One region of the Psychrobacillus sp. Z3-81 genome, then DNA from elsewhere that is predicted to be linked to it. Evidence: riboswitches for the same ligand, from Rfam matches in the RefSeq annotation. Region 1 holds a riboswitch; the other holds the start of a gene.

The links. Region 1 has a riboswitch for thiamine pyrophosphate ahead of AC1ECF_RS13160 (YkoF family thiamine/hydroxymethylpyrimidine-binding protein). Riboswitches for the same ligand answer to the same signal wherever they lie in the genome.
Region 2: linked by a shared signal. The riboswitch ahead of thiT (energy-coupled thiamine transporter ThiT) and the one ahead of AC1ECF_RS13160 (YkoF family thiamine/hydroxymethylpyrimidine-binding protein) in region 1 are both predicted to bind thiamine pyrophosphate.

Annotation. Positions count from the first base shown of each region.
Region 1 is NZ_JBWQPU010000012.1:16,465-31,684, forward strand. Features, by position in the region: gene AC1ECF_RS13120 (efflux RND transporter permease subunit) at 1-2,435, shown strand, start outside; gene AC1ECF_RS13125 (VOC family protein) at 2,581-3,339, shown strand; gene AC1ECF_RS13130 (VOC family protein) at 3,392-3,763, opposite strand; gene AC1ECF_RS13135 (DUF1697 domain-containing protein) at 3,854-4,354, opposite strand; gene AC1ECF_RS13140 (helix-turn-helix transcriptional regulator) at 4,486-4,707, shown strand; gene AC1ECF_RS13145 (hypothetical protein) at 4,710-5,012, shown strand; gene AC1ECF_RS13150 (serine hydrolase) at 5,025-6,287, shown strand; gene AC1ECF_RS13155 (short-chain dehydrogenase) at 6,654-7,202, shown strand; gene AC1ECF_RS13160 (YkoF family thiamine/hydroxymethylpyrimidine-binding protein) at 7,558-8,139, opposite strand; TPP riboswitch at 8,216-8,322, opposite strand; gene AC1ECF_RS13165 (SDR family oxidoreductase) at 9,046-9,927, shown strand; gene hpaB (4-hydroxyphenylacetate 3-monooxygenase, oxygenase component) at 10,037-11,470, shown strand; gene AC1ECF_RS13175 (DUF4179 domain-containing protein) at 11,841-13,043, opposite strand; gene AC1ECF_RS13180 (sigma-70 family RNA polymerase sigma factor) at 13,036-13,554, opposite strand; partial or broken gene AC1ECF_RS13185 (DUF3977 family protein) at 13,658-13,893, opposite strand; gene AC1ECF_RS13190 (DEAD/DEAH box helicase) at 13,960-15,220, shown strand, end outside.
Region 2 is NZ_JBWQPU010000006.1:141,618-156,837, reverse strand. Features, by position in the region: gene AC1ECF_RS08750 (aminopeptidase) at 1-636, shown strand, start outside; gene AC1ECF_RS08745 (hypothetical protein) at 721-861, shown strand; gene mreBH (rod-share determining protein MreBH) at 1,124-2,131, shown strand; gene AC1ECF_RS08735 (beta-class carbonic anhydrase) at 2,207-2,776, shown strand; gene AC1ECF_RS08730 (GNAT family N-acetyltransferase) at 2,909-3,466, opposite strand; gene AC1ECF_RS08725 (M3 family oligoendopeptidase) at 3,472-5,274, opposite strand; gene AC1ECF_RS08720 (tryptophan-rich sensory protein) at 5,438-6,163, shown strand; gene map (type I methionyl aminopeptidase) at 6,215-6,964, opposite strand; gene thiT (energy-coupled thiamine transporter ThiT) at 7,054-7,626, opposite strand; TPP riboswitch at 7,689-7,781, opposite strand; gene AC1ECF_RS08705 (M20 family metallopeptidase) at 7,881-8,945, shown strand; gene AC1ECF_RS08700 (magnetosome magnetite crystal formation protein family) at 9,000-9,323, shown strand; gene AC1ECF_RS08695 (SGNH/GDSL hydrolase family protein) at 9,627-10,487, opposite strand; gene AC1ECF_RS08690 (aminopeptidase) at 10,501-11,730, opposite strand; gene AC1ECF_RS08685 (DEAD/DEAH box helicase) at 11,732-12,886, opposite strand; gene AC1ECF_RS08680 (Fur-regulated basic protein FbpA) at 12,987-13,154, opposite strand; gene AC1ECF_RS08675 (VanZ family protein) at 13,190-13,789, opposite strand; gene AC1ECF_RS08670 (HAD family hydrolase) at 13,933-14,721, shown strand; gene serA (phosphoglycerate dehydrogenase) at 14,909-15,220, opposite strand, start outside.

The sequences.
Region 1 (15,220 bases):
ATGAGTTTGAAGAAGGCGAACAAGCGGTTTCCGTTGATGGGAAGTTTATGACGGTCGATGAGCTGAAAGAAATGCTGATCCCTGTTACACCATCTGCAACAAACCCAGCTCCTTTTGTAAAGCTAGGGGATATTGCAAAAATTGAGTTAGTTGGTAAGGTACAATCGGTATCTCGTACGAATGGCGAGGATGCGATTGCTATTCAGATCGTAAAAGCACAGGATGCTAATACGGTAACAGTCGTTAATGAAGTGAAAGAGTTAATTGAAGAAGAGCAAAAAAATATCGAAGGTCTAAATATTGATTTATCGTTAGACCAAGGTGCTCCAATCCAAGAATCTGTAAACACAATGATTGAAAAGGCGCTTTTTGGTGGTTTAATAGCTGTTTTAATCATTCTATTATTCTTACGTGATTTCAAATCTACTATTATTTCGATTGTTTCGATACCAGTTTCTATCTTTATGGCATTGTTGCTATTGAACTGGTTAGATATTACGTTAAACATTATGACATTAGGTGCGGTTACGGTTGCGATAGGTCGGGTAATTGATGACTCGATTGTTGTAGTGGAAAATATTTATCGTCGCCTGCATCTGAAGAGCGAGAAGCTAACAGGTCGTGCCTTAATTCGTGAAGCTACGATTGAAATGTTCAAGCCTATCCTTTCTTCTACATTAGTAACAGTAGCAGTATTTGCTCCGTTGATTTTTGTAGGTGGAATGGTTGGGGAATTATTCTTACCGTTTGCATTGACAATGACTTTTGCTCTTGGAGCATCATTAATTGTCGCTATCACAATCGTTCCGGCGCTTTCTCACTTCTTATTCAAGAAAAAGCTATATGGTGAGAAAACAGAAAGCTCTCATAAAGAGCAAGGAAAAATGTCTGGCTGGTATAAGAGAATCCTTGAATGGACTCTAAATCATAAGATTATTACTTCTTTAGTTTCTATTGCTTTATTAGTAGGAAGCTTGATGTTAACACCGTTAATCGGCTTTAGCTTCTTAGGTAGTGAAGAAGAGAAGGTTATGTATTTAACTTATACACCAGAAGCAGGAGAACTTGCTGAAGACACAGAGAAAAATGTGGCTGCAGTAGAAGAAGAATTGTTACAGCGAACAGATATAGACATCCTTCAGGTGTCGATCAATGATTCAGAAAGCTCGGATCCGATGGCTTCTATGATGGGTGGAGGATCAGGCGGAGCATTAATGTTCATAACCTTTGATCCAGAGATGGAAAACTTCCCAGAGGTTCGTTCAGAAATTGAGGAATATGTATTCAATATTGGGCAATCTGGTGAGTGGAAGAGCCAAAACTTCTCAACAGGTATGTCGTCTAACGAGCTGAGCTATACATTCTACAGTGAAGATTTAGATAAGCTTTATGAAGCTGTTGGAATGGTAGAAAAAGTAATGAGTGAAAACGATGGACTTGAAAAAGTTTCATCAAGTGCAGAAGAAAGCTATGTAGAATATACATTCAAAGTAGAGCAGGATGAGCTGCTTCAGTATGGTTTAACAACAGGTCAGATTGTCATGATGTTAAATCAAAACAATACAAAAGAAGTATTAACTATACTTGAAAAAGACGGTAACACAGTAGAAGTTATCGTACAGCATAAAGATGTTGAGGTACCAAAATCTATTGATGAAATGCTAGCTCAAGAAGTGCCTACTGCATTAGGTACAACGATGAAGCTATCTGAGTTAGTAACAGTGGAAGAGGGCACAACACTAAATACACTTGCTCGTAGTGGTGGAGAGTATTATGCAACTGTTTCAGGTACTATCATCGGAGACGATATTTCGAAGGCTTCTTCAGAGGTAGATGAAGCAATTGATAAGTTAGATTTACCAAAAGGCGTAACAATCGGCGTTGCTGGTGTTACAGCTGATATGGAAGAAACGTTTACTCAGCTTGGAGTAGCAATGCTAGCAGCTATCGCAATTGTATACTTCATCCTTGTAGTAACATTTGGTGAAGGGGTAGCGCCATTCGCAATTCTATTCTCTTTACCATTCGCAGTAATTGGATCATTCGTAGGTCTTCTAATTGCAGGAGAAACAATTTCCGTACCAGTTATGATGGGTCTCCTCATGTTGATTGGTATAGTTGTAACAAACGCAATCGTATTGGTAGACAGAATCATCCATATGGAACGCGATGGTATGACTATGCGTGAAGCGATTCTTGAAGCTGGTGCAACGCGTCTACGTCCAATCCTTATGACAGCAATTGCAACAATTGGAGCATTGCTACCACTGGCATTTGGTTCAGGCGGAAGTGGGCTAATCTCTAAAGGATTAGGAATCACCGTAATCGGCGGTCTAGCAAGTTCGACATTATTAACGCTAATCGTCGTGCCAATCGTATATGAAGTACTATCAAAAATGTTCAAGAAAAAACGTAACGAAGTACAAGATAACTAATTAGAAAGCCTGCAGGGTCAACCCTGCAGGCTTTTTATATGTGGAGAAAGAAGTTTTTATTTTGTTCTGGAGAGTAAGTTATCTATGATAAAATAAAACTATCATTAACATTTATTTGAAAATTTGGGTCTGGAGAGGTGTAAAATTGAAGATTGATCATTTGGTTCTTAATGTTGATAAATATGTACAAGAAGAGGAGCAATATATCAACTCTGTTCATGCGGCTGGGCTTCCGTACAAGCCTAAATGGGGGAAAGGGACAAAGGGATTTAAGGTATCTAACATCTGGATTGGTCAGGAGTATTTTGAGTTAGTACATATAAAGACGCAAGATGGTGGTGGATGGGTAGAGGAGTGGACAGGTAAGTATCACGAGGGGCATAGAGGGTTAATTGGCTTTGCTTTGGAGGTTGAGGATATAGATGATACTTATCAAAGGTTAATTAGTCATAACATTCCTATCTCGCCACCAGAGCCACTAAAATTTCGATGGTTCTTTAACCTTTTTAGTAAAACAATGCCTTGGCGGAACGCATATTTACCGGCGTTCCAAGGGATTCCTTTTCAATTTTTCCTGCAGCAGCTAAATGATGAGAAGGCCAAAAACTTTATGACGCAATATATGGTGCCGAACAGTCGTGATAATCATATCCAAGGCATATCGGAGGTAGTCATTTACGGAGAATTAACAGACAGTGATAAGAAAATCATCTATGCCTTGTTCGATCACTATGAAGAAAGTGAAGAGCTGCTTAAAGTGAACTTAGGTAACCAAACGATTCGCTTTATCCGTTCTCCTGTTTATAAAGTAGAAGTAATCTTAAATTGTCATAACAAGGACTATACAAATAAGGTAGTGGACATTCATAATCTCCAAATAAGAAATTCTGAGTTGATAAAATAAAGGAATGGCAGGCTCCAATTGGTTCCTGCCATTCTTTATGCGTAATATTATATCATTCCATCCATTCCAAAATCTCCAAACGATTCCCAAAAGGATCAGCCAAGTAAATTCTATTTGCCCCAGGTAAGTCGTAGTCTTCGATAAAATCTATCTGGTGCTTGGTCAGATGCACTTTTAATCCTTCAAGGTTTTCTATTTCAAATGCAGGGTGTGCTTTTCTTGCTGGAAGAAAAGGCTCCTCAATGCCGATGTGAATCTGATAATTAGCAAGTTGAAACCAAACTCCACCTTTTTTCTTTAAGCTTGCAGGCTTCTCGATCTCTGTTAATCCGAGAACTCCTACAAAAAATGCACGAGCTTGGTCTTCTGAGCCCCTTGGTGCAGCTAGTTGAACATGGTCAATTCGTTTAAATGTAAAAGACATACGTGTAACCCCCTTTGTATTTACATCATATGACAAAGGAGGTTATTTGAAAAATTTATAATTATTATAGATTTCCATTTGATAAACTTATTACATCATCGAAATAAGCTTCCGAACCGTATTTTTATTTCTAGCTGTTGATGGCATGCTTAATTTTTTCTCAAAGTAATTATTCGTAAATTTCGTTTGACGGTAGTTTTTGTGGTAATGAATGACAATATTTTTATTCGCAATAACTGCAAACTCCTCTTCGACTAATTTGTCTAGCAGCTCTTGCTGTTCTTCGTTTATTTCCTCCTTCAGCATCATTACGTAGGTTTGCTCCTTTTCAAATATTGGATGCAAGCTGATCTGTTGAAGCTCCTCTTTTGTTCGAATAACTACTGGGATTTCAAATCCATATTTTTTAAGCAGTTCTTCTTCTAATGCTTGTATATCATATTCTTTATTTGAGAAAAGTACATTTCCCGTCTGGATATATGTGCGAACATCCTGATAGCCCAGCTCTATAAATAGTTCCTTTAATGATTTCATATCCACCTTGTTCAGTTTTCCTAAATTAATGCCTCTTAACAAAGCGACAAATCCCATATAAATCCCCTCCTACTGTAAGGATAACGATAATTTGGAAAATAATAAAGGTAATATATTTTATACAAAATGTAAAAAATAGTTTACTTTATGTAAAAAATAAGTTACTCTCTTGTTAGAGGTGGTCATATATGGAATCAAAGAGAATTTTAAGTAACAGAATAACGGTGCTAAGAGCTGAAAAGGGGTTGTCTCAAAAGGAGGTGGCGGATCAACTAGGAGTGAGTAGACAGACGATTATCTCCTTAGAAAAAAATAAATACAATCCATCTTTAAAGCTAGCGTTTGAGCTGGCGATATTGTTTGAAGTGGATATAAATGATGTTTTCCAATATAAGCTGGAGGGGGAATGAACATGGATTTACTAATAAAGGGGTTTGTCATCTTATATGTAATCATATTTTTTGCATCTGTTTTTCTTACGTTGAAATTTGAATTGGGAAGTGAGGGAAAGGATGAGCGAGGCCATGCTATTGCGCACAAATCATATAGTATCATCTTTCCGTTAGTGCCGCTAGGTTGGTTGTTTATTGAACTATTTCATGATTATATTCAACCGATGGATTATGAAACGTACAAAAGAGCTATATGGTTTTTGTTGACAGGACTCATGATTCTTCATGCTATTTCGATTACGATTCTAAAAAGAAAATACTAGGAGGCTGATCAAGTGAATATATACATGATCGTTGGCATTGGCCTATTTGTAGTTTTCACAATCTTACCGCTGCTTGATAGTGCTAAAAGAACAAAAACTGAAGTAGTAAAAGCCGTTATCAACTTAATCGGGGTTGCGGCATTAGTTATTGGAGTTCTTTTCTATCAGCTAAACTATATATTTGGAGTAATTCTTTTAATTATCCTCACAATCTTGATAGACAAAAATACGTATACGAAAAAAATGCTTCTTGTATACGGTTCTATATTAGTGATTGTTGTAGGGACACTATATTGGGTCTTTCGTGATAATCTGGAATATGTACAGAAACATCTACAAAAGCATCCGGAAAGCAGTTCCTTATATGTATCAAAGGGTGGAGAGCCAATTATTGAATATAACGCTGATACTGTCAGGCCACTAGCGAGCACAGTAAAAATAGTGATCGCGCTTGAATATGCATTTCAGGTGGAGGAAGGAAACCTAGACCCGAAGCAGATGGTTTCTTTGGGAGAGTTAGACAGGCTATATATTGCTGGAACAGATGGAGGGGCCCATGAGAATTGGAAGGCACAGCTTTCTAATAAAAAGGAAGTAACACTTCATGAGGTTGCTGAGGGGATGATTCAATATAGCTCTAATGCAAATACAGACTATCTAATGCATTTGTTAACGATAGAGGCAATCAATGCAAGAATGGTGGAGTTAGGAGTTCAACCCCACGAACCAGTCTACCCAATTGTAGGGGCACTCGCAATTGGACCTTATTTACAGCAAGAGGACTTAGTGAAGGATAACTTAGAGGAAGAGTTAAAAAAGCTATCAGACGAAGAGTATCGGACTCTCGCTACTAAATTAAGTGAAGACATGCTTCGTGATGGGAAGAGCTATGGAGATATCTCCAATATTTCATTAAAGGCTCAAAGGGTTTGGTCTGATCATTTAACAGGCTCCTCAGCTAGCGCGTACGGAAAGCTACTAGCTTCTATATCTAGAGATGAATACCCAACTAAGGTTTCTTCTATAATGAGAGAGCTGCTGGAATGGCCTTTAGAAAATGAAGGGAATAAGGAGCGCTTTACCCATATGGGTGCCAAAGGTGGGTCTACTGCCTTTGTATTAAACCAGGCGATGTATATCCAGAATAAGGATGGAGAGCGAATGGAGGTAGTTCTACTGATGGATGATTTAAATTGGTGGAATCGATTACTTTTAACGAATAATATAGACTCCTTTTTGTTAAATATTATCGAGGGGCATGAATTAGAATTGTAAAAAACGCTGTTTAATATGTATTTTAGGTACTTCATTAATATCGAATAATTAATAAATACGAAGGATTTTATTGCTTTCTATACAGTGCTTTCACTAATTGAGTGGGTACAGCAAAATAGCTTTTTTCGCCCGAATTTTTGTTAATTTTTGCATCATTAGCCTGGCGGTTGGTATTTAGTCTGCTCGCTATATTGGGATGAGTCCATTCACACGACCTATATATTTTATAGTTGGATCCTACTATGCGATTATAGATATGGCTGGGCCACCTCCTGCATATTCTGGGGGCTTCACTAGCAGTATTCATTCTTATGTCCAATAGAAGATACAGTTACTTCTAACTACAATTTAGTAGAGGTGAAACAAATGAGACATGCATTAGTGGTTGGTGGAACAGGTATGCTTCGTAAAGTCTGTCTATGGCTGGAAAGACAGGACTATCAAGTTTCTGTAGTAGGAAGAAATCAAGAGAAGATGAGACAATTGCTAAACAAAGCATCGAATCCTACACAATTTACTCCTCTATTTGTAGATTATCAAAATATTGGGGAGTTAAGAAAACAAGTTGCTGAAACGATAGAGAAAAATGGTCCGATTGAGTTAGTAGTGGCTTGGATTCATTCGCATGCAAAAGAAACACTCTCTACTATTAACGAGGTTGTAAATGAGTCTTGTGGTAAGTGGGAGCTGTTTCATGTGCTAGGAAGCAGTACGAACCTAGAAGAAATAAAAAAAGAGATACTTGTAAAAGATAATTGTTTCTATCACCAAATTCAGCTAGGCTTCGTAATAGAAAAAGAATTTTCCAGATGGCTAACACATGATGAGATATCGAATGGGGTAGTGAAAGCGATTCAAGAAAAAGTACCAAAGCTTACAATTGGCCAAATAGAGCCTTGGGAGAAACGACCATAAGAAGGGACAGTCGAGAAATTTGATATATGCTCGACTGTCCTTTTCCTAAAATCTTTAAACTGGTAACCACCAAGCGCTCAAACAGCTGATAATTAATACGAGTAACAGAAGTTACCCTAGCCTCCATCGCAAATCCCACTCTTTTAGCCTTTCTTACAGCCCCTGATTTAGCTTTGGCAAAGACAAGCGTTGTCCGAAAATAGCCGAAGGAGGTAATGAAGAATGGGATTATGAATAGCGGCCATTTTTTCCATGAAACTTTACTAAAGATTAATTGAATGAGAAGAATTCCTATCCAGAAAAGCAAAATACAGACATTAAGACGACTTCTTTTAACTTCCAAGACTTTAGCATCCTATTTACCCCCGTGCGAAGGACTGTTAATGCTAATAGATACTGTCATTACTAAGTGCTTGTGCTCCTCTGAACGAGCCTTTGAAAAAGTCTCCTCATAGAAAGTAAATACATCATGAATATCTCCGTGAATACCACTAGCATAATGCATGGACTCGTTATATACCCCAAACTCTTTTGCCCGCTCGATTTCTCGATAAATGACTTCCATGTAGTTTGGATTGTTCATCGGGTAAAGTGCAAATTGAGAGGATACGTATTGCTTCGTGTCATCTGTATTTGTTAAGTCATCTCCTTTATCTAAATAAACATCTCCAGCAGAATCCCCTGGGCAGCCCGCAGAGAAAGTACCAGAGAGTGCGATATGTTCCCCTGTTTTAGCGGCGTGAAGCGTTATAGCCTTTGCCACGTTAAACACATGCACCTGTTTTCCTCTTATGACAGTTGACACGTCATCTGTATGCATCCATACATTTGACGTATCGGTTTGCTCCAGCGCCCCTTTAATCACGGAAACAAACACATTGGTCATCGGGTGAAGTGAAAAGCGAAACCCGACGATTGGACTTAATCCACATTCCATTTCGAAAACCTCCTTTTATTTTCCATAAAAAAAGCTACATCCGTGAAGATGCAGCCACTATTCCTATGAAAAATGAAGGAAAGTCACCGCACTTCCTCACGCAGGCATTATCCTGATCGAGTAATAAGGGATCGGAGCAGAAGCTCACATCACAGCCAATATTGGGCACCCCTAGTGCAGAAATCGGTATGTAGTTTTCTTATGTTGCCATCAGTATAAAGAAAGTTGGAAAAATGTTCAAGTGCTTATTTTGTCAAAAATTTTAAAATAGGAAAGTTGAGTTTTTCCCTAGAGGGCAAATAGGAGATGGTGAGGTAGGAGTAATCAGCCTCGACATCTCCCACTTGTTAGGGCGGAGAAGTCCTTCACTTGTATCAGTCTTTCCTTTACCCCATTACATTTTCAGGCTAGTTCGCAAATCTTTCTTATCATTTCGCCAGTAACGGGCAGTCAAGCGCAAGAAACCAAGTCACTTGCGCAAGTATGAATGAAGTTACCGCAAGTAAGCCGCTGATAATCACATGTAACGTAAATTGATTCCAATTTATCATTGGGTTCTAGGGACCGACACCATAAATCAGTAACACTTTCCCTCTAAATCAACGGATAAAAAGGTTCATATACCGGGTTTGTATAAAAAGGTGGTCGCTTTCCTATTTGGGGAAGCAGAAAAGGCTGGGCATTTACACTATAATACACCGGTACTTTTTGGTTAGAGTAATTGGTTAATAGCATTTGGACCTGAGGGTGGATAATAACTGGGTTCATCATAGAGGCTCCTTCGTATTTTTTATTACTCTATTCTCTCATTCTCTAAAGCGACACCTCTCCTGGGTGAATATCATACGATATAAAAAAAGGAGGTTTCATTTGTCACAATCATACAACCCAAAGAAAAATTACCCGATGCATCCGAACTACGGGAAAATTACTAAATACGAGGAAGTGCCAATTACCGTCCCGGAGCAGAGACAGCTCCGCCAGCCAGGCTTTGAAAGTCTGATGGACCCCAAACCAATCATTGAAAACCCACATTATGTTGGTACCGGTAAGTTAGAAGGGAAAGTTGCGCTCATTACTGGAGGGGACAGTGGTATGGGAGCGGCGGCTGCAATCGCATTTGCGAAGGAAGGAGCAGATGTAGCGATTGCTTATTTAGATGAGCATGAGGATGCTTATCGAACTCGAAAGAGAATACAGGAAGTAGGGCAACGGTGCTTACTTATCCCTGGAGACTTGCGAGACAAGGAGCATTGTAAGTATATAGTGGATGCGACCATCAAAGAATTTAATCGACTAGATGTGTTGTGTAACCATGTTGGAATCCAATTTCAGCAAAACAGCTTGCTTGATATTAGTGATGAGCAGTTTGACGATACATTTAAAGTAAATATTTATTCCCATTTTTATACCACTCGTGCAGCTCTTCCGCACTTAAAGCCGGGAAGTTCCATTATAAACACTGCCTCGGTAGTTGCCTTTGATGGTCATCCATTACTCATTGAATATACAGCTACAAAGGGAGCGAATGTTGGATTTACTAGAGCGTTGGCTAAAAGCTTAGTGGATCAAGGAATTCGGGTAAATGCTATAGCTCCAGGGAAAATATGGACGCCACTTATTCCAGCAAGCTTTTCAGAGGATGAGGTGACCAAGGCGGGAAACCCTATGCAGCGTCAAGGTCAGCCCTTTGAGGTAGCCCCAACTTTTGTTTATCTAGCTTCTGACGACTCCCGTTTTGTCACAGGTCAAACACTCCATGTGAATGGCGGTCAGGTATTTGCTTGAGTTGGCCCTTTAATGGGCTGCTTACATAGAAAGTCTAGAAGATGGTCACCAACAAACGCCCTTATTAATAAAATAGTTAGATAGGTTAATGACAATTGGGAGTGAAAATATGGGGGTAATTACAGGTCAGCAGTATATAGACCGTATTGATGGGATGGGAATTGAGGTTTGGCTAGAAGGAAAGCAAATAACAGGGAAGATATCAGAGCATCCGGCATTCAGCGGAGTAATGAAGAGCCAGGCTGCCTTATATGATTTGCAGCATGATGCTCAGAAAAAAGAGTTACTAACATACCCTTCTCCAACTACCGGAGATCCAGTTGGTATATCTTTTTTGGAACCACGGACCAAGGAAGACCTAGTGAAGAGGCGCAAAATGATTAGGGAATGGGCATCTCATACCAATGGACTGATGGGGCGGAGTCCTGACTATATGAATACTGTTCTGACAGCCTTTGCATCCTCGGCTGGTTTTTTAGAGGGAAAGCTAGATTGCTTTCCAGAAAATTTACGAAGCTACTATGAATATGCAAGAGAAAATGATTGTTCCCTAACTCACACCTTTATTGATCCGCAGGTGAATCGCTCTAGTAATTATTTGGATGAAGCAGAGGAGCCGATTAGTGCGAGAGTGGTGGAAGAAAATGAAGATGGGTTGATTATTAAGGGGGCTCGGTTACTGGCGACACAAGGTGGGATAACGGATGAAATTTTTGTCCTATCCAGTGGGCATGTACTAGAAGATGGAAAGGGTTATTCCTTCGCAATTCCGAGTAATACAAAGGGACTTCGTTTTATTTGTAGAGAATCCTTTGCAAGCAACGGTTCCGCTTTTGATTATCCCTTAAGTAGTAGGTTTGAGGAAATGGATACGATCGTAGTGTTCGATAATGTGCTGGTGCCTTGGGAAAGAGTTTTTTTCTATGATAATCAAATGGTTGCCGGTGAGTTTATGGTTCGTAGTTCCTTTCAGCCTTTTGGGATTCATCAAGTCATTACTAGACAAATTGTAAAGACAGAATTTCTATTAGGAATTGCTCAAAAAATTGTTCAAACCATTCAAATCGAAGAATATCAGCATGTCCAAGAGAAGGTAACGGAAATTATTGTGGGATTAGAGACGTTAAAGGCACTTCTTTTGCAATCAGAGCAAGAGGCGAAGCTGAACGAATGGGGTTATATGGAGCCTGACCGTGCTTCTTTACATGCGGCAATAACTATTTATCCAAAAATCTATCCGAGATTTACAGAAATTATTCAACAGCTAGGTGCCAGCGGAATGATGTCTATTCCTAAAGAAGCAGACTTTCAATCGCCAATTAAGAAAGATTTAGAGCAATATTTACAAGCTAGAGGGGCAGATGCGGAGGAGCGAGTGAAGCTTTTCCGATTAGCTTGGGATTTGACAATGAGCCCCTTTGGTACACGACAAACACATTATGAACGCTTCTTTTTTGGGGATCCTGTACGTGTTAGTGGATTGCTATATAGACTTTACGACAAGCAACAGTATGTGGAGAAAATAAATGATTTGTTGAAATGATGACCTCTGGTTCTTCGCTGAGTCGGAGGCCAACAGGATGTTGGTCAGGAAAACGTTGTCACACGATGTGACGTTCTTAGTTTTCCCTCCCCCAGGCAAGCCAGCATCAAGTTTAGATTCTTTCTCTTAATTTATCGACCTCTGGTTCTCCGCTGCATCGGACGCTTTCCGCGGGGGAGCGGTGAGCCACAGCCGAACGCTAACGCGTGCCGCTGCTGTGTCTCACCAGTCTCCCTCTCCCGCAGGAGTCGCCGATGCTGCTACGAACCAATAGTGTTTCCTACTAGAAGTAGATTTTGATACATAAATTAACGCAGAAAGCCTACCCTCTAAAAATAAGATGGGATTCCTGTGAGTAAACACTAACACCCTAATTTAAATTTATCTGGATCTTTTCTCCATAGGTTTTTAGATAGTACAAGCCACCGATTTCTAGTGAGAGAGCTTCGTCGCCCGAAGAGAAGTACAGTGTGCGAATCCATTTCTCCGATTGGTCATTGAAATCTCCGGTGGTCTGAAGAGGAACATCTCCATTTATTGTGTGTAAGTTAACCTCATCTAATAGTACTTGAAAATCAGAAGCGATTGTTATGCGTGTCTCTTTTTCATCCTGTTCTATGCTCTGAATCTCGAGCCACTTGTCTCCTACCGTATAGCGGTCAACCTCTATAGGAATTTGCTGGTTTACTTTTTCATAGCCATTAAAGGTATCTAACACTATCTCTAACTGTTCGGTGCCAACAGGAATGGTCTCGTAGAGTAGCTCTACATCATAAGGACCAAACATAGACCTGCTATTTCCTCCTTGGATTATCGGAACCTCTATCCCATCTGCAAGTAATTGTATCCCCATTGTTTCCGCATTTATATTCCGATCCGTATGAAAGTCGAGTGTAGCGGTGATAACAGTGGAAGCGTTTGTTGCAATAATTTTTTTGAAGTTTAATGTGCCGAAATCGAAATCTATTTTTTGTCCGATAGATTTTTTCAATGTAGTCGGCATCGCCTTATCTGCATCATATGGAATGGTAAGTGAATAATCCTGATCTTTATAACGCAATTCAAGAGTGAGCTCTTTAGCAAACGGACTGACTGCCTCAAAGGTAGCTTGACCAACTTGATTATCTGGGTCATATACTCCGCTGCTTGCCTGAGAATCCGTTAAAAATCCAGTGAACCTGTACATTTGAAGCTGATCCCATGCAGTTGGCTCAATTTTATAATAAACGACAAACCGATTGGTATCCGAAAGAATCCCCTCTATCAGGAGCTTGGTGCCATCATTAAACGTAATAGACTTATTTACCTCATGAATATAGCCCTCCTCGTTCAATGCTTGAAGAGAGGAGCTCATTAAGCTCTCATAACCAAATATTTTCTTCCCATAATAGGCAAATGCACTATAGTTAACCGTAAAGGCAATTAAAAGTAATGCAGCTGCTGCAGCTACCAATATACCTGGCAATCGTTTTTTCCTCTTTTTCTGTTTCAATGCCTTTCGCAATCGTTCCTCAAGCTGTGGGGGAGCCAGAAGATTACGTATTTCTTCCTGTTTTTTTTCTAGCTCATTCATGCTGTTCACCTCCGAAATGTTGTCGAAGCTTACCTAACGCCGAAAATACACGTGACTTCACTGTGCCTACAGAGACATTCGTAAGACTGGCGATTGTTTGATAGTCATAGTCGAGGAAATACTTCAATTGTATTGCCTCTTTTTGTACCGGACTTAAAACCTCTAAACTGGACAAGAGCTCGAGCTTTGTATGATGTAGCTCGTAAGGGTCTGAAATATCTTCCATTAATTCTTCATCCTCTAAGAAGCTTATATTTTTTCGCTTTCGTAATATAGCACGGCATTCATTCACCAAAATCGTTTTACTCCATGAATAAAAGGATTCAGGATTTTTGAGCTGCTCAATTTTTTCATATAAAATGACAATCATATTCTCTAGCGCATCCATTGCGTCATGTTCATTTTCTACATACGTATAAGCTAGCCTGTAATAATCATGCTGTTGCTCCATCACGAGCTTCACTAACGCATTCTTATTTCCACGCTGTGCCTTTTTAACGAGCTGCCTCATTTCTTCACCTCACCTTTTCACTTATAAGAGTCGTGGGATATGTAAAAAGTTCATTTATTTATAAAAATATATTGCTTTAATCTTGAAGAGGACAAAGGAGATCTTATAAACTCATAATCCCCAAAATAATCTTAAATGCCTTCCGATTCTTCTTAGATTTTTCACACCCTGCTTTGTATCAAGTATCCAGACTGTTTTACCTATCCAAATTCTTATATAGAACGATTGGAGGCGAATAGGTCCGACTATCCCTCTTTCTTCAACTTCTGATCCATCATCGTATTCTATTTCGGTCCGAATAAGCCAAGTGTTCCCAATGCCGAATTCTATAAACTTCATATGATGCCTCCTCGTTTGTTACAATTAAGATAACGTATAAAAGGAACGGGAGAAAGGGTTAGAAGGATGAAATTATCAATTAATGAAGCAAAGATAAAAGAGGTCTGTGGCGTCACTGCCACTAAAAAGGGAAAGAGCTACTTTCAAGCGGGTAAAGTAATCCTTCGCTCCATTTCTAATGAGCATGCGGTGGTGCAAGCAACGGTCCTTGCCGGTGAGGAATTCGACGTGAAGGTACAAGATGGACCTAAAGGGCAAATAGTAGCGACTTGTTCTTGTCCTCCTGTGGGCTTTGTGAAGACGTATTGTCAGCATGTGGCCGCTGTCTTGTTTGCAATAGAGGACTATCAGCAAATGGACGATTTCCTGGCAACGCGTATGATGAATTTATTTGATAATAAAACCATGCATACAACCGGCAGACATACTCATTTTGACCGTCGGAAGCCGCTTGACTTAGAGTTCACCTGTCACCCTATACAAGTTCGGGAAGGAGAGCACAGTATAAGTATCGAGCTTGGCGTAGGGTCAAATTTGTTTTATCCGATTGAAGACGTTACCCATTTCTTTCAAGCACTTCAAGCGGCAGAGCCATACGAATTTGGACCAGGCTTTACCTATACGCCCGAAATCTATAGCTTTCCAAGGGAGACGGATGAGGTTCTACAGCTATTATTAAAGTGCTGGAGAGGGAGCGATGGAAACAAGATTCCTATCACTCCTGCTGATTGGGAGCATTTACTTCCGCTACTGGTCAAGGCGCCATTTGTCCAATTCAAACAGGCTGGACGTTTTTATCCGGACATCCGATTTGGTCAGGAGCTACCGATTAGCTTTACCTTTGGGGAAGAGGGAGAGGATAGTTACCAGCTACGTATGAAGGGGCTCGATGAGCTGATCGTTTTTCCGGCTTATAACGGTGCGTACTCGAGAGGGGAATGGTTCCGGCTTCCTAAGCAAGATGCAGTCCGGTTGGTAGAGCTAAAAGCGATGGTCGAGACAGCAGAAAAGCCAATGCTTACGATAAGGGAAAATCAAATAGATGATTTCATGAATAAGGTAATCCCTGGCTTGATGAGACTAGGTAAAGTTAAAATTTCCGATTCGATATCTTCTAGGCTGAACGAAACGCCCCTTACGGTTAAGCTGTTCTTGGACCGAGTGAAAAATAAGCTGCTTGCAGGTGTCGAGTTTCACTATGGTCATATGATGCTTAATCCTGCTGAAGAAACAGAGGAAGACCCTATACACTTACCTGGTATTAGACGTCAAAGAGAAAAGGAGCGGGAGTTTCTAGAGCTACTCCGCGAGAATTCATTCACTCAAA
Region 2 (15,220 bases), on a different contig from region 1:
GATTACCTAAATGAGAAAAGGTATCAAAAGTTACATTATACAGCTCCGGGAACAGATCTAATTATAGAGCTTCCTAAACGACATTTATGGTGTGGAGCAAGCAGTGTAAATGAAAAAGGGGAAGCCTTTATGGCCAACATGCCAACAGAAGAAGTGTTCACAGTTCCTCTAAAAACCGGTGTAAATGGGTATGTCGCAAGCAGCAAGCCTTTAAGCTACGGCGGGAATATTATTGACAACTTTACGGTTACTTTTGAAGAAGGAAGAATTGTAAAAGTAGAGGCTGAGGAAGGACAAGAGGTATTAGAAAATCTTGTGGCAACTGATGAAGGCTCCCATTACTTAGGAGAAGTTGCACTTGTTCCGCATGATTCACCAATTTCTAATTCGAATCTATTATTCTACAATACATTATTTGATGAGAATGCTTCCAATCATTTAGCAATTGGCAGTGCTTATGCATTCTGTATTGAAGGCGGCAAGAAAATGAGTCGTGAGGAATTAGCCGCTAATGGACTTAATGAGAGCATTACACATGTTGACTTTATGATTGGCTCTGCTAACATGAACATAGATGGAATTAAGGAAGATGGCTCAGTAGAACCAATATTCCGTAATGGAAACTGGGCGTTCTAATCAGCTCAGTAGATATTTCTTTTTACATTTATATCTAATCTACGTTATAATAATAGCAAAACTTGCTAGTGAGGTGTTTTAAAAATGGGCTTATTCTTAGCAACAGTTCTTGGCTTTACAGTTGGAATGGGTGTAATAGGGTATATTATTATGCATTATTTCTCCATGCCAATGAATAACCTTGATTCAAGTACGATCGATCCTAAACCAACTGAAAAATTCTAATAGATTTAAGCACTGCAATTGCAGTGCTTTTTTTCTTTTTAAATTTCTGTAACTACTTCTCTTTTTTATAACTTTTACGTAACAAGGAGTTTGCAGAAATATAACATATTAGTACTTTTCAGATGGTTAAATGGTTAACCATAGTTAAATTATCCCCTTTTTCTCTGCAACATAAGTAAAGTTCCATATCCTTACACATGGCAATGAGGACTTTTTCTATTATAATGACGAAAGTGAAAGAGTAGCGAATGGAGGAATACTTATGTTATCAACTCAATATATTGGGATAGATTTAGGAACTGCTAATACATTGGTATATACAAAAGCAAAAGGCATATTAATAGATGAACCTACAGTGGTAGCTGTGAACAATAAAACGAATGAGATTGTCGCTTTTGGGAATGAGGCAAAAAAAATGATTGGGAAGACTCCAGCTTCTATTGACGTCATTCGACCTTTAAAAGATGGAGTCATTGCTGATTTTGATGTTACAACGCAGCTATTAAAATTAATTATGCAAAAAGCTAGCAAGAAGCTAGGGACAGCACTACGAAAGCCTTCCGTTATTGTGTGCACGCCATCTGGTGCCACTTCTGTAGAGAAAAGAGCCATACAAGATGCAGTTAGACAAAGTGGTGCAAAGGAAGTTCAACTAATGGATGAGCCCGTAGCAGCCGCAATCGGTGCTGGTCTCCCTGTTAATGAGCCAATTGCAAGTATGATTGTTGATATTGGTGGTGGCACCACGGAAGTTGGCATTATTTCTTTTGGTGGCGTAGTCGCCTCAAACACTGTGAAAGCAGCTGGAGACCGTATGGATGAGGCAATCATTAATTTTGTGCGAAAAGAATATAACGTAATGATAGGAGAGCCGACTGCTGAGAATATTAAAATCTCGATTGGCCATGCCTTAGTACCTCATGTAGTTGAACAACTAGAGGTGCGTGGAAGAGACGTAGTTACTGGGCTACCGAAAACTATTAACCTCTCTTCTACTCAAATCCAAGAGGTTCTAAAGGAATCATTAGAATCTATCTTGGAAGCAATCCGAGCAACACTAGAAATCTGTCCGCCTGAGCTTTCTGGAGACATTGTAGATCATGGGGTTGTCCTAACAGGTGGTGGCGCACTATTAAAGGATATGGAGGAATGGCTAAGTTCAACCATTGAGGTTCCTGTCCATATCGCTCCAGAACCTCTTCAATCCGTGGCGGTTGGTACGGGAAAGTCCTTCTTCGTTAATACTCGAAAACGGAAAATAGCAAAATAAGCGAATTTTATACACAACAATTTGAAGCTCTCCCCTTTCTTACTTATAATAGAATATAGAATAGGAGGAGATTCAATGCCAAGCTTATATAACATTCTAGAATATAATAAAACATTTGTAGAAGATAAGCAGTACGAACCGTTTGTTACAACAAAATTTCCGGATAAACGAATTGTTATCCTTACCTGTATGGATACTCGATTAGTAGAGTTGTTGCCCAAATCAATGAATTTAAAAAATGGGGACATTAAAATCGTAAAAAGTGCAGGTGCAGTGATCAACCACCCATTTGGTGGAATTATGCGAAGCCTGATGGTTGCCGTATATGCTCTTCAAGCGGATGAGGTTTATGTAATTGGACATTACGATTGTGGAATGAACTCCGTTGAGCCTGAAAAGGTGATGAGAGAGATGGAGAACCGTGGTATTGATCCGAAAACCTTCGAAGTGCTTAAGTACTCAGGTGTAGATATACATAAGTGGCTTGAAGGCTTTTCTAATGTAGAAGAAAGTGTATTAAATAGCGTAAAAATGATTCGAAATCATCCGCTCATGGTACCAAATGTTCCAGTTCATGGACTAATAATTGATCCAACTACTGGGCGATTAGACTTGATATCTGACGGAAACATCGACAAAAAGTAAAATATTTCCCGGGAAATCGACATTTCCCCTGGTATAAAGAGAGCACTTACGATTCTATCTTTCCGAGTAATCGTGATGTGCTCTCTTCCATTTTCCATATCTGATTATTCTGGCTCTCTTTACGTAGGTAAATTATCTACCTATAATATATTCTTCACGAAGCGACGAATACATATAATGATCCTCCCACTTACCATTTATAAAGAGAAGCTTACGAAGTAACCCCTCTCTAAGGAAAAGGTTATTCTCTAGTACCTTGATAGAACCAAAATTTCTAGGCGATACATATGCCTCAATACGATTCAGATGTACATTTTCAAAGCCAAATGATTTAACTAGCTTTACGGCCTCAGTCGCTATCCCTTTACCAATAAACCCTTGGTCCACTGAATAACCTATCAAGCCACTTGAAAATGGCATGCGTTTAAGGCTATACAAAGATACGCTCCCAATCATCCTATCCGTCTTATGCTCAAATATACCAAAACTAAACTCTCTCTTCTCCTGCATCAGCATTAAAGATTCTCTAATTTTTTCTCTCTGTACTGAGGAAGTATAGTACTCATCTTGATGTAAAGGTTCAAAGACAGACCAATAAAATTTATTGTCGTATACTAAATTAGCAAGGCTTGAGGCGTCCTTAATCGTTAAGGTCCTTAAATAACATGTAGTTCCATCTAAATAAATCAATAATTTCACCCTTCGGCATTAGTTAATTGCAAAAACTCCTGGACATCCTGAATGCAAAGGTTAATCCCCTTCATCCAAAAGGACTCTTGTGTAATATCTTCTCCCAAGTGCTTCATCGCTAAATCTTCTACAGTCATTACTGCAGTATCTTGCAGTAATGCAATATACTTTTCTTCAAAGCCAGTCCCCTCACTTTTCGCTTTCGCATAGATGCTTAAAGAGAATAAGTATCCAAAAGTATAAGGGAAATTATAGAACGGTACTCCCGTAATATAAAAATGTAGCTTAGATGCCCAAAAATGAGGGTGAGCAGTATCAAGAGCATGACCATAAGCTTCTCGTTGTGCTTCTTCCATCAGTTCATTTAACCTTGCTGCAGAGACTATCCCATTTTTACGCTCTTCATAAAATCTAGTTTCAAAAAGGAATCGAGCGTGGATATTCATGAAAAAGGCTACGCTACGTTGAATTTTATCCTCAAGCAGAGCGATTTTCTCTTCTTTCGTACGTGCTTCTTTAACTGCCGCATCAGAAACAATCATCTCTGCAAATGTAGAAGCAGTTTCAGCAACTCCCATTGCATATCTACGATTTAGCCAATGTACAGGTTTTAAAGCATATGAATGGAAAGCATGTCCTAATTCATGAGCTAAGGTTGAAACATTAGACATTGACCCGCTATATGTCATAAAAATACGTGACTCTTCTGAAACAGGCATTCCTGTACAAAAACCACCCGGTCGCTTATTAGGGCGATCTTCTGCTTCAATCCAACGATTTTCAAATGCATGTCTTGCAAAGGCTTCTAGCTTAGGACCAAACTCTTTGAAATGCTTTAATATAAATTCCGCACCCTCTTGGTAGCTCATAGTTTGAGTAGAAGAACTTATTGGTGCATCTAAATTGTACCAATGCATGCTCTCTTCTCCAAGCATATCTGATTTTCTTTTTAAATAATCAACAAATGGCTTTTTATTTTTCGCAATTGCTCCCCACATTGCATCCAATGTTTCCTGCTTCATACGATTAATTTCTAATGGTTCTTGAAGGACAGAATCCCAGCCCCTCTTTTCATAAGTTGCTAAGCGAAATCCTGCCAGGTGATTAAGAGTCTTTGCAAAGATTTCTTCCTTCTCTTCCCAAGAGCTTTCCAAAACTTCATGTGCCTCTTTCCTAACATCCTTGTTTTGATGGGAGCTTAAATTATTTGCTTGGCCAACCGATAAGAGCTCTTCTTTCCCGTCATTTGTGAGCTTAATCTTCATGTCTCCCACCAGCATATTGTACAGTTGACCCCATGCATGGTATCCATCCACTTCTAATTTTGTGATTAAGTCCTCTTCTTTTTCAGACAACGCTTTCTTTGCTTTTTCTCTCCACTCGTTCAAAACAAAATAAAAAGGAGATAGCTCCTCCGTTTGTAACAATTGCTCCCAAACTGTATCCTCAACCTTACTATAAGATTGTTGGATAGAAAGCATGATAGAAGACAATTTTGCATATAATGCACTAGTTTCTCCTTGTAAAAGAGCCGCTTGTTTATCTCTCGTATCCTGTGCAAGGAAGCAAGAGATAACAGCACTAGCTTGAGACAAATGAATGGCTATATCCTTTAGCTCTTCAATAGTATTACGCATAAGTTGGACATCCTGTATCGAGGAAGGGATTTCATAGCGAGCTGTTTCTCTTTCGAAAACTACTAAGCTTTCCTTTACTTTGTCTAGATGTGCTCTTAATTCTGGAGACTTACTTCCACCTGGAAAAAAGCAGTCAAGATCCCAGACATTTGAATAGTCTTGTTTTATCATCTAAATATTCCCCCTATTTTAAATATTTACATCATTTGTATTATATCATTGTTTTAAAGCATTCCTGTTGATTATTCGTTTTTTTGTCACATAATTCCCATAATTGAATTTGTCGTTCATATATTTCGAAGGTATACTTATTAGATAGAAGGAGGGGGGTTGTATGATTAAAATTATCCTTTTGGTAATTGGCTATATTGCTGTGATCTCAATCAATATATTAGCCAACACACTTCCTATTAATGGGCAAACCACTGGGGCTATTTCTGCTAGAATTCCTGCGCTATTCACTCCTGCTAATTATGTATTTTCTATTTGGATATTTATATACATTTTATTGGCCTTTTGGATATGGAATATCATTAAAGAATATCGCAACGGAGAAAGAGTTCCTTTAACGAGAGTAGCTTTGTTTCTAGCAACCTGCATATTTAATATTTCTTGGATTTACTTATGGCATTATGAAAAATTCAGCTATTCATTAGTCACAAATATCGCTTTACTTTGGTCCCTTTTCTTACTCTACTTAAGCTATTCAACAGAAGAAAAGAACTGGAAGAGTAGATTACCGATTTCTATCTATTTAGGGTGGATCTTTGTAGCCAATTTTGCAAACCTTGATTATGTGTTAACCTACTATGAGTTTAGTGGCTTTGGTATGACTAACTCCCTTTGGGTGGTTATTTTTCTAACCATTGCAACTGCTATTGCCCTTCATTTCCGTTATCATTTTAATGACCGCGCAATTATACTTGTATTTATTTGGGCATTTATAGGCATAGCTTTCCGCCATATGTTTAATGAGTTACTAATATCTACAGCTTCGCTATTTTTAAGTGCTGTGTTAATATTTGGTATTTTCTTTATAAAAAAAACGTCTGCGAAATAATATTTCGCAGACGTTTTTCTATACTCAACTTTGTTTCCAAGAAATCTAAGATTAATCTAATTTTGTTAGAATAATTGGTGTATCTTTTGTCACGATGATCGTGTGCTCGATTTGAGCCACTAGCGATTTATCTGGAGTAACAAACGTCCAACCATCGCCAGATTCCACGATATGCTCTGCCTTTTCGGAGATGAATGGCTCTACTGCTAAAACCATCCCCTCTTTCAGAATAGTTGGATCCCATGCATCATAATAATTTAGTACATGCTGTGGCGCTTCATGAAGCGATTTACCAATTCCGTGACCAGTTAGGTTCATAATAACCGTTAATCCATTATCTTTCGCTTCTCTAGCCACTGCTTTACCTATTTGATTTAATCTAGATCCAGCCTTTACCTTCGTCATTGCACGATTAAAAGCACTTTCAGCTACCTTACAAAGCTTTTCCTTACTTTCATACCCCTCGCCAACTACGAAAGAAATACCTGTATCAGCAAAATATCCATTATAAGAACCAGAAACATCTATGTTTACCAGGTCGCCTTCTTGGATTACCTTTGAGCCTGGAATACCATGGGCAACCTCTTCATTTACACTGATGCAAGTAAAACCAGGAAAGTCATATTCACCCACTGGGCCTGACACAGCACCTTTTTCTTCAAACATTCTTCCTGCAATTTCGTCAAGCTCTTTTGTGGTTACACCTGGCTTTGTTGCAGCCTTCATCGCTTCTCGTATTTCAGCAACTATTTGGCCAATTTTTTTTAAAGCTTGTAAATCTTCATTTGTTTGTACAATCATCTTAACAAGATCCCTTCTCCTACTAGATGCTTCTATTTATATACATCTAATATGATTATAACTGTACAAATATCATACCATATTTCACGTTATTTAGGCAGTATAAGGCGTGGAGCCTTTACGAATAGAGAAGAACATATAATAGCTGCTAATAGGAAAACAGGAATCATATAGGTTGCATTATAGCCCAGTGAATAGAGAATGACATTCCCCTCTGCAAACTCACCAAAGAATAGTATGCCAGATATTACATGAGCAAGATAACGGAGAAAAGAAGCAAGAAGTGCACCTAAGGTTACCACTAATATCATTTGTTTTTTGTCCTGTCGTTCCAGTGCCGTCAAGAAAGAGCCCCTAAATAGTCCTGCAAACCCTGCAACCATATACGCCAAGAAATAATCCATAATTACCTGTATAACAACAATCTCAAAGGATAATGGTGCGGTAGAAATTCTTCCTGTTGCCACCTGTAAAAGTCCAACTAAAAACCCAGTAACTAAGCCTGCTACAATCCCTCTACGAAAAGCAATTAGTATAATTGGAACGAGCACAAAAGAAACGTCTCCTCCTTGTGGCATTCCGAACCCAATCATATCCAACACATAACCTAACGCAGCAAAAATAGCAATCTCCACTAACAATACAACACGAGTATTCTTCATGATCTCTCCCCTTTTTAACCACAAAAAAAACGCCGTGGGACAGAGCCAGACACCGCGCGATTGTCAGATTCTATCCACATCCCTACGCAAGCATGAACTTACAGGTTCAAAGGGTACTATCTCAGCCGCTTAAAGCGACGCCCCCTGTGGTTTCGATTTTTATTATATTCGAGTTCATTTTAATGGAAGAAGTTAGATAATGCAAGCCTTGGGGTAAAATAATAGATAAGTAATATTGGAGAGGGAGTGATAGCTTGATTCAGTTACTAATGGATTTGATAAGAATTAAAAGCGACACAATCGAGGGAGCTAATGAGGCACTTATCTTCTGTAAGGATTGGCTAGAAGAGCGTGGAGTTACTTGTACCACCTATGAATTAGATTCCAAGCTAATGCTCCTGGCAGAATTAGGCACAGGAGAAGAATGTATTGTATGGAACGGGCACATTGACGTAGTGCCAGGAAATATCGAGCAGTTTACTCCTTATATACTGGGAGATCAGCTTTTTGGTAGAGGAGCTGCTGATATGAAGGCTGGAGTTGCAGCGATGATGGAAGCATTTTGTAGATTAGCTCAAAGTCAAGAACAATTGACGAAACGAGTACAGCTCCATATTGCCACAGATGAAGAAAAGGGTGGAAAGACCTCCAAGCACATAGTTGAGCAAGGGCACTTTGGAGATTTCGTTATTTGTGGGGAGCCTACTAACTTGAACATCGGCCTTCAAGCAAAGGGGATTCTTCAATGGGACTTTATCGTGAAAGGAAAATCAGCGCACGGAAGTAGACCTTGGGAAGGGATAAATGCCATTGAAAAAGCAATGGAATTAGATCAAGAGCTACGTAAATGTTCCTTTATGACGGCTAGTAATGCTTATTATGATTATCCATCTCTAAATTTGGCAAAAATAGAGGCAGGAGAAAGATACAATATGGTTCCTGATAAATGCGTTATTAGTTATTCTCTGCGCTTTGTACCTGGGCAAGATATAGAAGCAATTACCGAAGAGATAAGAGAACTAATAGCAAAGTATCCAGGAAGCGAGGTTGTATTGCAAGGCAAATCCCCTGCTATCACGAACAAAGAGGATAACAAGTATATCCAAACGCTACAATCTATTGCAAACCACTTAAGAGACAAACCAACCGTTTTATTTGGACAGCACGGTGCAGCGGACACAAGATATTATGCGGCTAAAGGAGCAGGGGCAATTGAGTACGGACCGATAGGAGGAGATTGGCACGGTGATAAGGAATGGGTATCCATCGAGTCTGTCGAAACCTATAAAGACATCCTTGTCTCTTTTGCATTACAGTGAAACCAAAACTCCTGTAAACACGTATAGTAGTTAACCTATCTAAAGGAGACCTTTATGGAAACAAACAAAATTTTAAGTTCTCTGTCTTATTTTTCTATTCTTTTTGCTCCTTTTCTATTACCTATCATCGTCTATTTCATTTCAGAGGATAGAGAGGTAAAATACCATGCGAAAAGATCTCTAATATCACATATTTTCCCTGTCATTCTAACTGTCATCCTATTTTTTTCACTTTTTTTAAATATATTCTCTATACCAGCTGATGGAACTTCATTGGGTCCGATTGTATTACCTATTATTCTTATGCTCCTCTACATGCTTGTTTATGGTATCCTTCTGATTTGGAACATTGTACAAGGTATTAAGGTTCTCCGTTAAATGTTTATGGAAAACAGGGTTGGGGAATAAAAAAATATAGACAAAATAAGGAGCGGATAGCATGAAAATAAAATCTCTCATAAAGACTGCGATGAAATGGGGACCTGTAGTGTATCCCATAATCCGAAAAGTAATGAAAGCAAAGAAACCAGTAAGGTAGGTTACATGTAACCAGTTCAAGTGGATTAGAAAAAGTCAGTAATCTCCATTACAGGGAACACATAAGAAAATTAATAGAGGGTGGACCAGGAAGTTACTCCTGACCACCCTCTATTTTCATCGGTAAACTAATACAGCTTGAAATCATGTGTAAGCTTTTAATTCAGTTAAAGAGAGATAACCGTTCATTGTACTCTTGGTCACTCCCTCCTCTGTACTCCGTTGTCTAGCCTGTATGATTTCTTCAAACGTCAGTGGATTAGGCTTTGGCAGCTCTGTTTTCACTACTGAAAGACGTTGATCATATTGGGTGAAAAAGGTGTTAGCCATTATGCGATACCCCTCCATGCTTGGATGGACATCCGATGCATTAGTCACTAACTCTTTCTCTTTTCCCTTGAATGCTTCTTCTACCGGCACATATTTCGCTCCGACTTTTTCAGCCTGACTACGTAAAATTTGGTTAAGGACAGATAACTCTTCTTTTAGCCCAACCTTTTGTTTCTCGCTAACATGTGGATAGGCATCATAATAACCCATTATATAGATATCCGCCTTAGGAGCAAGCTCTTTCAATTCATGTATTATTTTCTCAAGGTTCTTTCGGACTCCATTTAGGGCAAAGTCTGCAGGTATCTGTTGATATGCAACAGTTCCTGATTTCACTTGTACTAGCCTTAATAAATCGTTTGCTCCAGCAGATACTGTGACGAGAGTGGCATTTTTTAATAGCTTCGCGGCTTCTTCGGTTTGGATACTTTCCATTACTTGAGAGGTGGTATACCCCGGAAAGCTTAACGCTTTAGAAAAATAAGAAAGGCGACCAGCACGTTGAAGCTCTTGCGCTATTAAATCTGTATAACCGGCATCGATTGCCTGATTTGGCGTTTGTCCGGCTGCGAGCGAGTCACCTATAGCAATATATACTTCTTTTCCTTTTGCTTCTACTGGTACAGCAGTAAAAAGTAATGCAATTAAAATGACTAGATTTAGCCAGCTCTTCACCACACTCAGCTCCTTAAAATGCCCATGTTCCCTTTCGGAAAATAGGCTCCTCTGTTCCATCAGGCAGCTCTCCTATTATATCCATTTCAGCGCTTCCGACCATGAAATCCTCATGGACGATAGATGTGTTAATCCCTAGCTCTTTCAGCTCTTCTTCACTTAATCCCTTTGCCCCTTCTACACAGGTTGGGTACGCTTCTCCAATCGCAAAGTGATTAGATGCATTTTCATCAAATAGCGTATTGTAAAACAGTACATTAGAGGCAGATATAGGTGATTCATGGGGCACTAACGCAATTTCACCTAAATATTTTGCTCCATCATCTGTTTGTATTAGTTCTTTTAGCAAGTTTTCACCTTGCTTCGCCTCTACCTTCGTAATAGCCCCATTTTCAAAGGTCAGCCTAAAGCCATCAATCATGTTCCCTTGGTAAATAAAAGGCTTGGTGTTACTAACGTAGCCGTTTACGCCGGTCTTAAGAGGAGCAGTAAATACTTCCTCCGTTGGCATATTTGCGATAAAGGAAGTACCCTTTGCATTTTTACTTGCGCCTGAAATCCATAAGTGATCCTTTGGTAGTTCAACCACTATGTCTGTTCCGCTAGCTACGTAATGTAGTTTTTTATAACGTTTTTCATTTAACATAGCAGCACGTTTCTCTAGATTATGAATATGTTCCTGCCATTTTTGAACAGCTGTTCCTTCTCCGACACGAACAACTTGAAAAATTAACTCCCATAAAGCCTCCATTTGTTTCTCTGGCTCTAAATCTGGGAATACCTTTTCTGCCCACTTTGGAGAAGGCATCGCTACAATTGACCATGTAATCTCATCATTCATTACGGCCTTTCGGTAGTTAACCAAAGCTTCTCCGCCCGCTTTTTGGTATTTAGAGATTCTTTCAATTGCCACTCCCTCTAATAAGTCGGGATTATCCGCATCAATCCATAGAATAGCCCCATTGTTTCTTACCAGCTCTTCTCGTTGTACTTTGATCCATTCAGGATAAGCAGAAAACGCCTCGTCGGGTGCTAAATCGTAGAACATTCTAGTTGTAGGCTCGTCTGTGTAACTAACATCTACTCGTATCGCACCAGCCTCATATGCTTTTCTTACAATTAGTCTAGTCAGCTCAAGAGTCTCGGTTGTGGTATTAATTAGAAGTGGCTGCCCCTTTTGAATGTTTAATCCTACCCTAACAATCAATTCGGCATATTCTTCTAATTTTTCTTGAAATGTCATCTTACCTTTTCCCCTTTTTGTTCACCATTTTGGAGGAGCCCTCCACTAAATTCCCACGATACCAAACCTTTTGTACTGGCTTGCTAGGGAGTCCCTTTGTCCATTTCTTATATGTTTTTTCATCCGGATACGATAAGAGCGTTAATACTTCCCCATCGTTCCCTGCTCTTCCAGTTCGTCCGGATCGGTGTAAATATTGCTCGATTGAATGTGGCACGTCTACGTGTATAACATGTGTCAATCCGGAGATGTCCAAACCTCTAGCAGCAACATCAGTAGCAATCATGATGTTCACTTTTCCATTTTTAAAATCATCTAACGCTTTCTTTCTTTCCTCTTTTTTCATCTCTGAATGTAACGCTACAATAGGAGCATCACGATAAGATAGCTTCGCATCCTTCATTTGAAGCTGGTCTAAGCTATTCACAAACGCCAAGCCTTTCATATCTTTCATATGAGAAAGTCTTCTTAAAAATTCTGTTTTTTCTCGTTGCTCTACTTTCACGAAACTATGAACAACATCACCTTGAGCAGGAATGTCCTCTTTAGAGATACTTATTCGAACAGGATCTTTCATCATTCTTTCTGCAACTAATTCTATTTCTTCCGTAATCGTGGCCGACGTGACGACAATTTGTCTCTCAACAGTTGCTTCGATTAATGATTTCACTGTTGTTCGATGATCTCTACTTAGAAGCTGATCGCCTTCATCTAACACAATCATACGTACCTCATGCATTTTCAGCTTCTTCACTCTCATTAATTCCTGTAATCTACCCGGTGTCCCTACGACAATATGCGGCTTCTTCTTTAAGGCATCTATTTGTCTGTTTATATTTGCTCCACCAATTAACTGCGCTACCGTAACCTCAGAACCTGAAGCCCACTCTCTTAGCACTTCTATAATTTGCATCCCTAATTCCTGAGATGGGACCATAATAAGCCCCTGCGTCTGCTTCTTGGAAGGATCCACCTTTTGTAATAAAGGCAGGACATAGGCAAGCGTCTTCCCTGTCCCAGTTGGAGATTCTGCTACTATATCAGAGCCATCCAGCATAGGAGGGATTAACTCAGTTTGTATTGGCATTTCAAAAGAAAAATTAGCTTTCTTCCATTTCGCCTGTAAATGTTCATTTAATTGATCTATCACTGTCAAATTTCTCTCCACCTAAATTGTATTTATACTCAAGTGTACCACATTTCCAATCGAAATCAGATATATTAGATATTCTATGCAATATAAAAAAGTGCACTCCTTAGAATGCACTTTTTCGTTCATTTTCCACTAAATATTTTTTCGTCAGCTCATATAGATTTAATTCATATAATTGTCTTCCATCAGCTTTATATATACCGTGATTTACTAAATCCTCTATCATGAAATCTCTTTTTTCCTCTATTTTAGAATCTTTCTTTATCATCATTTGTCTCTCTCCTTACATTCTCATGCAAGAAATATTTACCCGTTACCTTCTTTGTATAAACTTCTATCCCGTAGTTTTTTAAAGAGTCGAGTAAAAGCAGGATACTTATACTTCAATATCCGGTAAATGATAAAGCCCACTAGCGCACCTAATGAATTTAACCAGAGATCGTCTACGTCACTACTTCTATGCTGCGGCAACTGCATTATTTCTATAGCCAAAGAAATGCTTAGACCAATGAAAACTGTAAATAGACCATTTTCTAGTTTTGTAAATAGGAGAGGTAACAGAAAACCTAAAGGAACAAATAGAATGATGTTCCCTAAAAAATTTATATAGAAGGGCTCCCAGAATCCAAGATAAATAATAGCATTATACGTTTCCCTAAAAACACGAAAAAACTCGAGATTTACATGCTCAATGGAAGGCTCTGTCAAACCGTTCTTAGGCAGGATCGTTTGAGAGAACAACCCAATCATCACTAAAACGAGAATAAAAATGCCCATTTCATGTAGCCATTCCCGCCATTCAAAGCCCCTCTTTTTCCATCTAAGTAGTCTCCAGATTAAAACTAAAGGAAGTGCAATTAATATAAAAAATAGCATATCATCTAAATAATTTATAATCACTTGCATGTTTTTTTCACTCCCACCTATATAACGATTTTAGTAGAAGGGTGGTTCGCTATCAATCATAACATTGAAAATTAGAATTTTCTGCTGATTTTCTTTCTTTTCTACGGTAAAGTTATTAGAAAGAGAATGACGGAGGCGAACAAATGAAAGCTTTGTTTTTTGATTTAGATGATACGTTGCTATGGGATAAGAAAAGTGTGGAGACCGCCTTTCTAAAAACATGCAACTATGCTGCCAGCAAGACAGGAATGGAGGCTAGTTGTTTAGAAAAAGCTGTAAGAGAAGAAGCAGAACGATTATATGATACATATGAAACTCGTCCATTCACTAAAATGATTGGCATTAATCCCTTTGAAGGTCTGTGGGGAACCTTTGATGACCCAGGGGAAGACTTTCAAAAAATGAAGGCTCTTATCAAAGACTATCAAGTGGATACTTGGACTGGAGGATTAAGAAAATTAGGTATAGAAGACGAGAAACTAGGAATGGAGCTTGCCGCATATTTTCCGGTTATGCGAAAAGAAAGTCCCTTTGTATATGAAGACACCTTTGAAATTTTAGCATACTTAAAAGGAAAGTATACGTTACTTCTTATGACAAACGGCTCTCCAAGCCTTCAAAACAAGAAGCTTTCTATCACGCCAGAAATCGCGCCTTACTTTGACCACATCGTAATCTCAGGCGCTTTCGGCAAAGGCAAACCAGACCCCTCCATCTTTATGCATGCGTTAGAGCTAGCCTCTGTTTCTAAGGAGGAAGCGCTAATGATCGGAGACAACTTAATGACTGATATTCTCGGAGCCTCAAAAGCTGGTATTAAATCAGTATGGATTAATCGGGAAAATAAAAAGCCTTCCACCGATGTCATTCCTACATATACCATTACAAGCTTAAGAGAATTACTACAAATCTTAGAGGAACCAAACCAATAAAACACAAGCTCCTATATGATCCTGAGACTTCTGGTAAATAGAAAATTTTATATACAATGACTGGGTGACACAATGAAAATCCACGTCATAAAAAAAGCGAGCAAGTGAACAATGATCATTCACCTACTCGCGATAAAACTCTTAGAGAGATTTTACAAGCTTTCTTCTCTCTAAGAGGTTCTTTTATTTACAAGTTAATAGCTGTGGCATCATAAATATCTTCTAAGCCCTTTAACCGGCCGATACCACTTTCCTCTACCGCTTTGTCAATAGAGAGCATCATAATGGCATCTCCGCCAATCTCTGAGCGGCCTACTTGCATTGTCGCAATATTGACTCCTTCTTTTGCGAGTAATGTCCCAACACGACCGATTGCACCCGGCTGATCCTTATGTCGAATGAATAGCAAATGCCCTTCAGGTACTACATCCACGATAAAATCATCTACCCTCAAGATTCGAGGACCTAAACCATTGAGTAACGTCCCTGAAACTGTTCT